2 regions of the Clostridium sp. TJA085 genome follow, and region 2 is predicted to be linked to the other one. Evidence: riboswitches for the same ligand, from Rfam matches in the RefSeq annotation. Region 2 holds a riboswitch; the other holds the start of a gene.
What was found. Region 2 has a riboswitch for lysine ahead of AC4FQW_RS01255 (APC family permease). Riboswitches for the same ligand answer to the same signal wherever they lie in the genome.
Positions count from the first base shown of each region.

Region 1 (5,955 bases), on a different contig from region 2:
AGTCATACCGCCATCTACAGACACATATTTTCTAACTGATGGTATATTTTTTATTGAGCCTATAGTATATAATGTTATTCCTGCATTTCCAGCTATTGACCTTCCCGGCTCTATAATAAGTGTAGGTCTTTCCAATTGTAAATTTTTGCAAACTTCATCTACTTTATTTATTATGGCATTACAATATTCCTCTATTTCTCTTGGTTTATCTTCATCACTATAATATATTCCAAATCCACCACCTAAATCTAACTCTTTTATTATATATCCAGTTTCATTCTTAACTCTATTTATTAAATTAAGCATTATCTCAGCCGCATCTTCGTAAGGAGTTATTTCAAATATTTGTGAACCTATATGACAATGAAGCCCAAGTAAATTTATGTTTTCCAATTTTATAGCCCTTTTTATAGCATTTATTATATTATCTCCTACTGGTGCAAAACCAAACTTAGAATCAATTTGTCCTGTCTTTATATATTCATGTGTATGTGCCTCAATACCCGGAGTAATTCTTAAATAAATATCTTGCTTTCTTTCATAATCTCTAGCAATTTTATTAAGCTGTTCTATTTCAAATAAATTATCCACTACAAATGTTCCAACACCAAGTTTTACACCCATTTCAATTTCTTCTAATGTTTTATTATTTCCATGAAATAATACTTTTTTTAATGGAAAATCAGCTTTATATGCTGTATATAATTCTCCACCTGAAACAACATCTAAACATAAGCCTTCTTCCTCTATTATTTTACACATCGCTAAAGTTAAAAATGCTTTTCCAGCATAGGCTACCTTATTACCTCTATTTTCACAACTAAAGGCCTGAAAATACCTTCTACAATTTTCTCTAATTAAATTCTCATCCATAACATATAAAGGAGTTCCAAACTCTTCAACTAACTTTGTTGTTTTTATTCCTCCAATTACTAAAGTATTTTCTTCAGTCCTCATATTACCAAATAGTTTCATTTAAATTCCTCCAATTCATTTAAGTAAAACAAAACGTCACAGGAAAATTCCTGTGACGGGTAATAACGTTATAACATTAAGGTATTATAATTACAAAAACTTAAGCCTAAAATTAATATATTCTAAACTCACTTATATAGTAATTTAAAAATCCTTGTAGCTCTCCACGTTATGTGACAGTTATGCATATATTATATACATACCCAGAAAAATTATATTTGCATTATAATTTAACTTCGGCCAATCATCCTTTCATCCTTATTCATAGTCTGCAAAACTCCTAAAGATTACTCTTAATCTCGGCACCTCTACCCTAAGATTTGTTCTTTCCTAATATATTATTATTTTTTATTATTTATGATACTATAAATTTAAAGTCTTTTATACATTAATATTCTTTTTCTCTATAAATATTCATTAAATCTCCCATTATCTCTGCTGATGATGGTGGTGTATAACTTATTGCATTAGCTCCAGCTTCTATTGTTTCTAATATACTTTCTTCAGTATTTCCTCCAGTTGCAATTATAGGAACTAAAGGATACTTTTCTCTTATTTTCTTAACAATTCTAGCTGTATTTTTTCCACCTGATACATTTAATATAGTGGCACCTGAATTTAATCTTTCTTCTATATCTGTATCTTCTGATACAACTGTTACAACAACAGGAATATCTATTGTTTTTCTTATCTTTTTTATTACACTGTTTGTTGTTGGTGCATTTACAACTATCCCTATTACTCCTTTAAATTCAGCATCTAATGCTAAGTTTATAACTCTCCTACCTTGAGTTATTCCACCTCCAACTCCACAAAACACTGGAACATCAGCTGCTGTTATTATAGCCTCAGTTATTTTTGGTTGGGGGGTGAAAGGATATACTGCCATTATTGCATCTGCATTTGTATTTTTTATCATGGCAACATCAGTTGAAAACATTATTGATTTAATTCTCTTTCCAAATATCTTTATTCCACTACACTTTCTTATTGCAGAAGGTGCTTCAATTATATGATTTCTAAATGTTCCTAATATTTCTGGAACATATTTTTCATTATCCTTACTCATTTTTATCCCTCCAAAAACTTACATTGCTTTGCTTTACAACTTATTATATAACCAACTTCCATTAATTAAAATATTTATTTTTGATAAATAAAAAATATTTATTCATTTTATAGATAAGTATGTATTATTTGTAATATAATGTTTACAAATAATATTGATTTATAAAAGGCGGTGTTTTTTTATTTATGCTTCAACTAAAAAAATTTTTTCTCCCGTACAAAATCTTAATTTCAATATATCTATTTTTTATACTTACTGCTTTTACTATTAATTCTCCTAAAGAAATCTTTATAGGATTAAAAAACATAATATTAACACCTGATATTCTAATAACTGATTATATTCAAATTGCTGGCATTGGTGCTACATTAGTAAATGCAGCATTGACAAGTATTATAAGTATTTTTATATTAGTAGCTTTAAAAATTAAACCTAATGGCTCAACTATAATGGCATTATGGCTTATGACTGGCTTTTCTTTCTTTGGCAAAAATATAATTAATATATGGCCTGTTATGTTTGGTGTTTATCTATATTCCAAATATCAAAAGCAACCTTTAATGAATTATTCCTTAGTAATGTTATTATCAACAACTCTAGCCCCAACTGTTACTCAACTTAGTTTTTCATCTAATAATCTATTGCTAGGTATTACTTTAGGGTCATTAATAGGAGTATTTACAGGATTCCTACTAACTCCTATAGCAACTCATTGTATTTCAGCTCATGGCGGCTATAACCTTTATAATATAGGCTTTGCTTGTGGACTTCTTGCAACACTTCTTATGTCCATTTTTAGAATATTTGGAATAGACTTTAAAACTCAATTAGTTTGGAGTACCGGAAACAACACATTTCTTTTTATATTTATGCTTATAATATCTATTTACTTAATTTGTATTGGACTCTATTTTGGAAAAGATCATAAAAATAACTTAAAAAAAATAAATAGTTTTTCTGGAAAACTTGTATCAGATTTTTATATTTTATTTGGAGAAACATCTTATATTAATATGGGAATAATAGGTATTTTCTCAAGTATATACTTATTATTATTTGGTGGAGACTTAAACGGTCCAACAATTGGTGGTTTATTTACTATAATAGGTTTTGGCTGTTTTGGAAAACATATAAAAAACATAGTACCTGTAATGATTGGAGCTACTATATGTGCTATTATAGGAGTTAATGATATATCTGATCCTGGAATTCAACTCGCAATACTATTCAGTACTTGTCTTGCTCCTATATCAGGTAAATTTGGTTGGAAATATGGAATACTAGCAGGTATACTTCATGTTTCATTAGTTACAAATGTAGGATATTTACATGGTGGGTTAAATTTATATAATAATGGACTTGCAGGTGGATTTGTAGCAATGATTTTAATACCAATTATAACAACATTCAAAAGGGAGGTTTACACAAATGAAATTTAATGTAGAAAAAAAACTTAAGATAATTAATGAAATTATGTCATTTTGTTATCACTTAAATAGTACTGATATTAATGTAAACGTAAAAACTATAGAAAATACATCTATTATTTTAATAAAGGCAAAAATTGAAAATTTATCAGATGAAACTTTAATGAATTTAACTCAAACTCTTAATATTCCACGCCAACATGAAGTTGAACAATACTATTGGCATTTAGGAGGAAATAATGAATTTGACTCTGAATTATCTTTAGTTGGTATGATGGTAGATAGTACAACTATTTCTTATGATAATAATATATTAGTTATAGAACTTAAAAGAATTGAAAATTATTAAAAAATCCACATAACTATATCAAACTATAGTTATGTGGATTTTAATTGTTATAAATTCATACTTTCTAATATCTTTTTAACTACTCTTTTCCCTATCTTATCTTCTTCCATTTGAGATATAGCATCATTTATGTTAACCCATTCAATTCCTTCTACTTCATCTGATTTTTTTATATCACCACTATCATAATCAGCCATAAATGTTATCATAAATAAATCTTTATCTTTAACAAAATCAGAACCTAGATATTTTATATTTTTTATTTTTATTCCTGTTTCCTCAAGAACTTCTCTATAAACGGTATCTTCTGCATACTCATTTTGACCTACATATCCAGATATTAATACTTTTGAATTTTTATATATATAACTTTGTTTTAATAAAAGAATTTCTTTTTCTTTCACTACTCCAACCACTATACAAGGTTTTGGAGTATCAAAATATAATGTATCATCTATTGGACAATAAGGTACATATCCCTCATCCCAACAATTAAACATCTCTAATTCCCTACCACACTTTGGACAAAACTTATATTTCATATATAACTCCCTTTTACTTTATAATTATTACTTTAATTATAAAATACAATATTATGTTTTAGAAGTAAATTTTCTAAAAATTAACTTCAATTCTATTTGTTAATGTTATTGAATCTTTTAAAACATCACATTCATAAACAAATATATCTACTCCATTATCTCTTGCTTCTCTTAAGGCTTTACCAAATTCATTATCTCTTTCATCATTTGGTGCAAAATCTTTCATATTATTCATTTGAAGTAAAAATAACACACCTGCTCCTCTACCACTTTTTTTAACTTCTATTAACTCTAATAAATGCTTTCTTCCCCTTTCTGTTGGCGCATCAGGAAACATTGCATGACCGTCTTCTTCTAATGTAACACCTTTTACCTCTAAATAGTATTCTTCTCCATTATCATTAGATAATTTAAAATCAAATCTACTATTTCCAAAAGTTTTTTCTTTTAAAATATTATTATAACTAATTAATTTTTCTATTTTTTTATTTTGTAAAGCTTCCATAACTACTTTATTTGGTATTTGCGAATCTATACTTATTAACTCATTTCCTTTATATACAGAAATTAAATCATATTTAGTTTTTCTTGTAGGATTATTTTCTTTTCTTATAAGTACTTTAACTCCTTCTACAAGTAATTCCTTACATCTTCCTGTATTAGGAACATGTACAGTTATCTCCTCCCCCTCAAGTTCTACTAATGCATTAAATCTATTTGGTCTATTTATAAATTTAGCCTCAAGTATTTCTTTATTATATTCCATATTTTATCTCCTTTAAAGTTATTCACATTATCCACAATTTTTATCCACAGCTTTGTGAATACTGTTAACATTTTTCATCAACATAAATTATTTTTCTTAAATAAATTCTAACTAATAATCTTTATTTCTACAACACCCATCATATTGATTATTTTTTTATTTTTTTGGTATATATTGTGGTATTTTTATACTATATTTTTTATGGAAATTATTCTTTATTTTTACATATTATAAACATAGTTATCCACATTATCAACAACATTTCTTAATAAATCCTTTAAACAAGCCATTTATAGCCTGTTAATTATTATTCTGAATAATTATACTTTTTTGTAGAAAAATATAGTGATATAACTTTTAAGGAGTGATTATTTTGAATACTGGAAATATAATGACATTTTTAGATGAAAATAATAATAAAATTGATTATTCTATTTTAGAAAAAAAATTATTATGTGGAACTGAATACGTTGCATTAGCACCTGTTAATTCTCCAAATCAAATAGAAATATTTAAAATTAAATTTGATAAAGATTGGAATGAATCATTAGAGGAAGTATCATCTGAAAAAGAATTATCAATGTATAAACAAATTTCAAAGCTTAAATTTTAAGCAAAAGTACATTTAAATTAAAAAGAATTTCTATAATTTCATAATATAAAGCTATTAATATGTATATTTTTATTAATATACTTAACTTCATAAAGACTTTAATTGAAATATTGAAATTCTTTTTAATAAATATTATTTCTAAAATTATACTTTAAAATTTAGAAAACAAGTAATTAAATTGTATAAAAAATAATATTATGTAATTCAGAATTTT
Region 1 is NZ_JBZEEZ010000002.1:289,897-295,851, forward strand. It holds gene lysA (diaminopimelate decarboxylase) at 1-975, opposite strand, end outside; lysine riboswitch at 1,125-1,294, opposite strand; gene AC4FQW_RS08570 (beta/alpha barrel domain-containing protein) at 1,364-2,044, opposite strand; gene AC4FQW_RS08575 (DUF1576 domain-containing protein) at 2,230-3,483, shown strand; gene AC4FQW_RS08580 (hypothetical protein) at 3,473-3,820, shown strand; gene AC4FQW_RS08585 (NAD(+) diphosphatase) at 3,868-4,362, opposite strand; gene sfsA (DNA/RNA nuclease SfsA) at 4,436-5,128, opposite strand; gene AC4FQW_RS08595 (DUF1292 domain-containing protein) at 5,502-5,741, shown strand.
Region 1: linked by a shared signal. The riboswitch ahead of lysA (diaminopimelate decarboxylase) and the one ahead of AC4FQW_RS01255 (APC family permease) in region 2 are both predicted to bind lysine.

Region 2 (5,955 bases):
TGTAGAATTTGTCAATCCTATGAAATTGATGAAGCTAATAGCTTTGTTACTCCTACTGGAATAATGGTGTCTATTTGCTATAAAAATCAAACTTACTCTATAGTAAAAAGAGTAACTATACGAGGAGTAGATTTACATAAAATCGAAAGAATAAATGACTTATCAAGAAGAATTGCAAGTACTAAACCTCCTCTTGATAAAATTGAAGCTGAATTAAAAGATATAGATAATACTGAAAGATATTCTTTATTATCAACTTTATTTTTTTCTGGTATAGCAGCAGGATTTTTTTCAATACTTTTTGGTGGAAACTTAAAAGACTTAATTGCATCTTTTTTTATAGGTGCATTTATTAAATATCTTTCAATGATATTCACTAAAATGTCAATTAACGACTTTTTTATAAATACTATTTGTGCTGCAGCTTCTGCCGCTTTTGCAATATTATTTTTACACTTAGGATTTATAGATAATATTGATGAAACTATAATAGGTGCAATAATGATACTAGTTCCAGGACTTGCTATTACAAATGCAATAAGAGATACAATAGCTGGAGATTATTTAGGTGGAATTATAAAAGCTAGTGAAGCTTTTTTAGTTGCTATTGCAATTGCTGTTGGTACAGGTGGCGTAATAAGTTTCTGGCTTAAGATATTAGGAGGTATATAATAATATGACTATATTTATTCAAACACTTTGTTCTTTTATTGCTACTATTGGTTTTGCTGTAATATTTAATATTCATGGTAAAAATCTAATTTTTGCTGGTATAGGCGGTGGAATAAGTTGGTTTGTTTATAGTTTATGCTTAAAAATTCACTTTTCTCAAACCACATCTTTTTTTATATCTGCTGTTATTTTTAGTATTTATTCTGAAATACTAGCTAGAAAATTAAAAACTCCTGTTACAACATTAGTAGTTTGTGCATTAATCCCTTTAGTTCCTGGATCTGGAATGTATTATACAATGTATGAAGCTGTAACTGGAAATATCATCCATTCAATAGAATTAGGATTAAATACTTTATCAAGTGCAGGAGCTTTAGCTCTTGGAGTTATATTTGTCTCTACAATTACTAGACAGTATTATTTAGTTAAAAATAAAAGATATAAAAAAAAGATTGAGAAAATTTAATTCTCAATCTTTCACTTTTTATTTTAATATTAATAAAATTACTCACTATATAAAACAAATATATACTTTACTATTAGCTTTTTATAATTTCATTTATTAATTATGAATAATTTCCTTCAAATTTATTATTCATAATTACAATATAATATTGTTTTTATAACTTTTTTACTTCTTCTTTATTTTATATATTTGAAATTATTATTTCATCTAGAATACCTTTAGTACTTTCAATAGCTTATTTAATAAAATTTGTATTATCTTTAAATATAATACAACCACTTATAAAGATATCTTTCATAATAATTCTTTTTATAATATAAAATCCTTCATATTATTTATATTATCTTTTTTTACCTTTAATTATCTTATAATTATAAAATTCTAATTTTATATATTCAAATAAATATTTTTGTATTAATTAAATATTTATTTGATAACTATTAATTTATTTATAAACTAAAAAACTAGCCTTTAAATTTAAAGGCTAGTTTTTAATTAATTAATTTCAACTTTATTTTTATGATAATTATATATATAAAAAGGAACGCCTATAAGCATTAATATAAATCCCCACATTACAGTTTCTGCACCTGAACCATATATTGTCCAAATTGAATATATAAATGCTAATAATGGAACTATAGCTTTTTTTATGAAAATTCCAAAATTAAATTCTTTTGTTCCTTTAAACATAAGCATTATTTCTGCTGCTGCTGTTAAAAGATATATTGGTAAAAATGAAAGTGTTGCAAGTATTGTTATAAATGTAAATGCTGATACCATACTCTTTTGATAATTCATTATTAAAAGTATATTTACTAAAATTGATCCAACTATTAAAGCATTTGCTGGAGTTCCATACTTAGGATGAAGTTTTCCAAAGAATTTAGGAAAAACTCCATCTTCTCCTGCCGCAAAAGCTACACGTGCTGTTGATAAAAGCCATCCAATGGTTGTACCTAAAATACATATTACAACTGCAATAGTAATTGGCTTACCAATTGAACTACCTAATATTCTAGTTAATATATCAGTTAAAGGTGCTTGACTATTTGCAAGTTCTGAATTTGGCATAGCACCCATACTAGCTACACTTATTAACATATATATAACAGATGCTATAATCATTCCATAAATTGTACTCTTTCTTACATTTTTCTCTGGATTTTTAATTTCCCCAGCTGTAACAGTTGCACTTTCAAGACCTACAAAAGCCCAAAGCGTTGATGTTGCTGCAAGTGATATTGTAGAAAGTCCCTTTCCTTGAGGAAGTAATGGCATTATATTTACAGTATCAAAATTAATTAATGCTACTATTATGAATATAGCAAAAAATGCAATCTTAAATACTGTAGCTACCGTTTGAATCTTTCCTGCTTTTTTTACTCCAATTATATTTATAATTGTAAAGAACCAAAGTATGGCACTTGTATAAATTATAGAGATAAGTGGATCTCTTAAAGCTGGTATAACTGCTGCACTATAACTTGAAAGTGCTACTATTATTGCTGCATTTCCTATCCATGAACCATTCCAATATAACCATGCACTTAAAAATCCTGCAAATTCTCCAAAAGCAATCTTAGTGTATTGATATGCCCCTCCAGTTGAAGGATATTTAGATCCTAAGTTAGCAAATGACATTGCAATAAGTATTGATCCTGCAGATGTTAATATCCATGCAATTATTGTTGCAAGTGGTCCTGAAAGCTGTGCAAGTGTTGCTGGAAGCATAAACACACCTGATCCTATCATATTACCACACACAAGCATAGTTGCCATGAAAAGACTAATTTCCTTTTTTAAATTTCTCTCTTCCATTTAGTCCTCCTTAAAGTATATCTTTATAAAGGTAAAATAAAAGCTCAGAGAAGTATTCTAATCTCTGAGCCCGAATAACTAAAATTCAAAACACAAAGATAGCTCTCCACAAAACTTGTGACAGTTTTACATATATTTTATGTAAACCCAACATACAATTTTAAAGCTTCCATTGTACATTTCGGCAATAATACCTTTCCTTAAAAATCATCGTGCTTACCTCATTAAAAGTACTGATTATTATTGCAACCTCTATCTTACCTATTTTTTAGTGACTATGTAATTGTAGACAAAATTTTTAATAATGTCAATTTATTTTATATTATTTTTTATATTCATATAAGTGCTTTTTTTTATATTTATACTATCTATATCAATATTATTGGGATTAGTAGTTAATTTATAATCTTTTATCCAATAATTTCCGTCAATATATGTACCTTCTTCAACTAATTCGCTTGGATTTTCATCATATACTTCTTCAATATTATTATCAGGTGTTAATATAACCAAACGTCTACACGCTTCCTCAGCATCATCAAATATATTATAAAATGCATTATAATTATTAAAAGATCTTACTGATGTAACTACTTTTATATTCAATCCTAATTCTTTTGCAACATCTGTTAATTTAATTGTATCTTTCATATTAAACTCTCCTTTTATTATAATTAAAATAGTTCTTTAACTTTCTTAGCTATTCTTTCTCCAAATATCATAGGTGTTTCTTTGTCTTCATCATTAACACCATTTACACTAACATAACCTAAATGTATAAAAGGTTTACCATGTGCTGACCCTCCAGAATATAAAAGCATTCCTTTTACAATTAAATGATTCATTAATGTTAAAATAGCAGTATCTGCTCCTCCCCATATGTAATCAGCTGTAGCATACATAGCTCCTATCTTACCTTCTAAATTAATATTATGTGAATTATCTAACCAATTCTTAATATTAGAAGTAGTGTTAGCTAAATATGTTGGTGTACCAAATATTACCGCCTTACTTTCATTTAAAAAATTTATATCAATGTTATTAATATTCATACATTTTACTTCAATTTCACTTACTCTCTCAGCACCTAGCTTTATTGTTTCTCCAATTCTTTTAGTATGCCCACTTTTTGAATCATATAATATAGAAATTTTCATAAATTTACCCTCCAACCTTTATCTTTTGTTTTATATAAAATAGGTGTAAGCATTAATCTTACACCTATTTTTAAATTAAAAATTTTTTAATTAAATTTCTTCTATCTCATCAATAGATTCAATTTCTTCTAAATTTTCTTCTTTTTCTTTTGAAGCAATAAATGAGCTTAAATCATTATATGTACTTTTAGCAAATTCTAAAAATAACTCTTCATCAATTTCTTTAAATTCTCTGCTGTTAACTACAACTAAATCTCTCATTAAAAGATTTACATCTATTCTACCAACAACTTTAGCAAGATTTGCTGAAGTTATAGCATTTAATATTCCTTCACATTCGTTTCTATTATTTATGATTGCGTTGTTTGATTTTGGTAAGCTTTCTTTATAATCTAGTGTAACACACTCATAAAATTCACCGTACTCATCATATACCTCTAAAGCTATATTATTAGTATCTAAATATCTTTCCATTACACAAGTTAAATTTAAACCATCCCAGTGTATTTTTTTATTAAATACTTTTATAGTTTCCATCATTTCTACCTTCTTCCAAATATACTTTTATTAAGTGCATATAAATACTATAATATGTCTAACTGTAAAAGAAGTTAGCTTATTCACTTAAAATAAATTACTTATATATTATACATTAAAATATATGTTTTTTGAAATATTTGCTGAAATTCTTAAATAAATATATTAATTTTGCTCATTATAAACTATTTTATCTAATATATCTTTTCTATCTTCACCTAAAAAATTAGCTAATTTTGATGGCATATGTCCATCCTTATAAACAGCATTTTTATTTGCATCTACTATTCTTAGTACTTTTTGTGCTAATTTTTCATAAGTAATAAGGTCTTCTAAATATTGGTCTATTAAGTCTTTTAAACAAGTTGCTAATTCCTTAGGATTTCTATAAACTGCTCTCATAATTTACTCCTTTGTACTAATAAATTTCTTAAATATATAATACCATATTTTATTATTATTTCAATCTTACATTTAAACTACTTTATCTTTATTAAATTATTAGGATTTAAAATATCCATTTCATAAAGATTACCATCTACTGTAACATAAAAAAATCCTAATGATGATGTATGCATATCCATTATAACCCTTGGATTAAAGCCATAAGCTTTTTTCCCATTTAATTCAATATCATCAATACTATCAATAATTATTTCTTCTTGAATATTATTGTTTAATTTCACATATTCATAAACTATATTTTTAGCTTCATCTTTTGATATTTCACTTTGAAATTTGTTAAAAGTCTCTTTACTACAACCAACAATACTTAAAGTAATTATTAAAAAACTAATTATTAAAAGGTTTATTTTTCTCATAGTTACTCCTTAAATATTAATTACTTATAACTATGAGTATTTTTTTATTTAAATACTATTTATAATCATTTTAAAAATTAAATTTATTTAAACCTATTTTTATTTTTATATAATTATAAATTTAATAATTAAATTATAAAAAGAGAGCAATTTAAACTTTAAAATTACTCTCTTTAAATATTAATAAATTTATATTCCTAAAATATATTTAATTGATTTCCTTTAAAAGTTCTACTAAGAATTTATACATTCTTTCAGCTGATGATATACTTAAATGTTCTGTTGGAGTATGAGCATTAAATATATATGGTCCAAAACTTATCATATCAGTATCTTTCATAGTTTCTTTAAATAATCCACACTCAAGACCTGCATGAATTGCTGAAATTTCAGCTTCTTTATGGAACATATCTTTATATACCTTCTCACAAAGCTTTCTTATATTTGAGTTTGGATCATATTCCCACTCAGGATATTCACT
Region 2 is NZ_JBZEEZ010000001.1:250,799-256,753, reverse strand. It holds gene AC4FQW_RS01265 (threonine/serine exporter family protein) at 1-672, shown strand, start outside; gene AC4FQW_RS01260 (threonine/serine exporter family protein) at 677-1,138, shown strand; gene AC4FQW_RS01255 (APC family permease) at 1,634-2,959, opposite strand; lysine riboswitch at 3,051-3,222, opposite strand; gene AC4FQW_RS01250 (hypothetical protein) at 3,272-3,610, opposite strand; gene AC4FQW_RS01245 (flavodoxin family protein) at 3,634-4,116, opposite strand; gene AC4FQW_RS01240 (hypothetical protein) at 4,207-4,656, opposite strand; gene AC4FQW_RS01235 (TIGR04540 family protein) at 4,819-5,055, opposite strand; gene AC4FQW_RS01230 (hypothetical protein) at 5,133-5,474, opposite strand; gene AC4FQW_RS01225 (aminoacyl-histidine dipeptidase) at 5,683-5,955, opposite strand, start outside.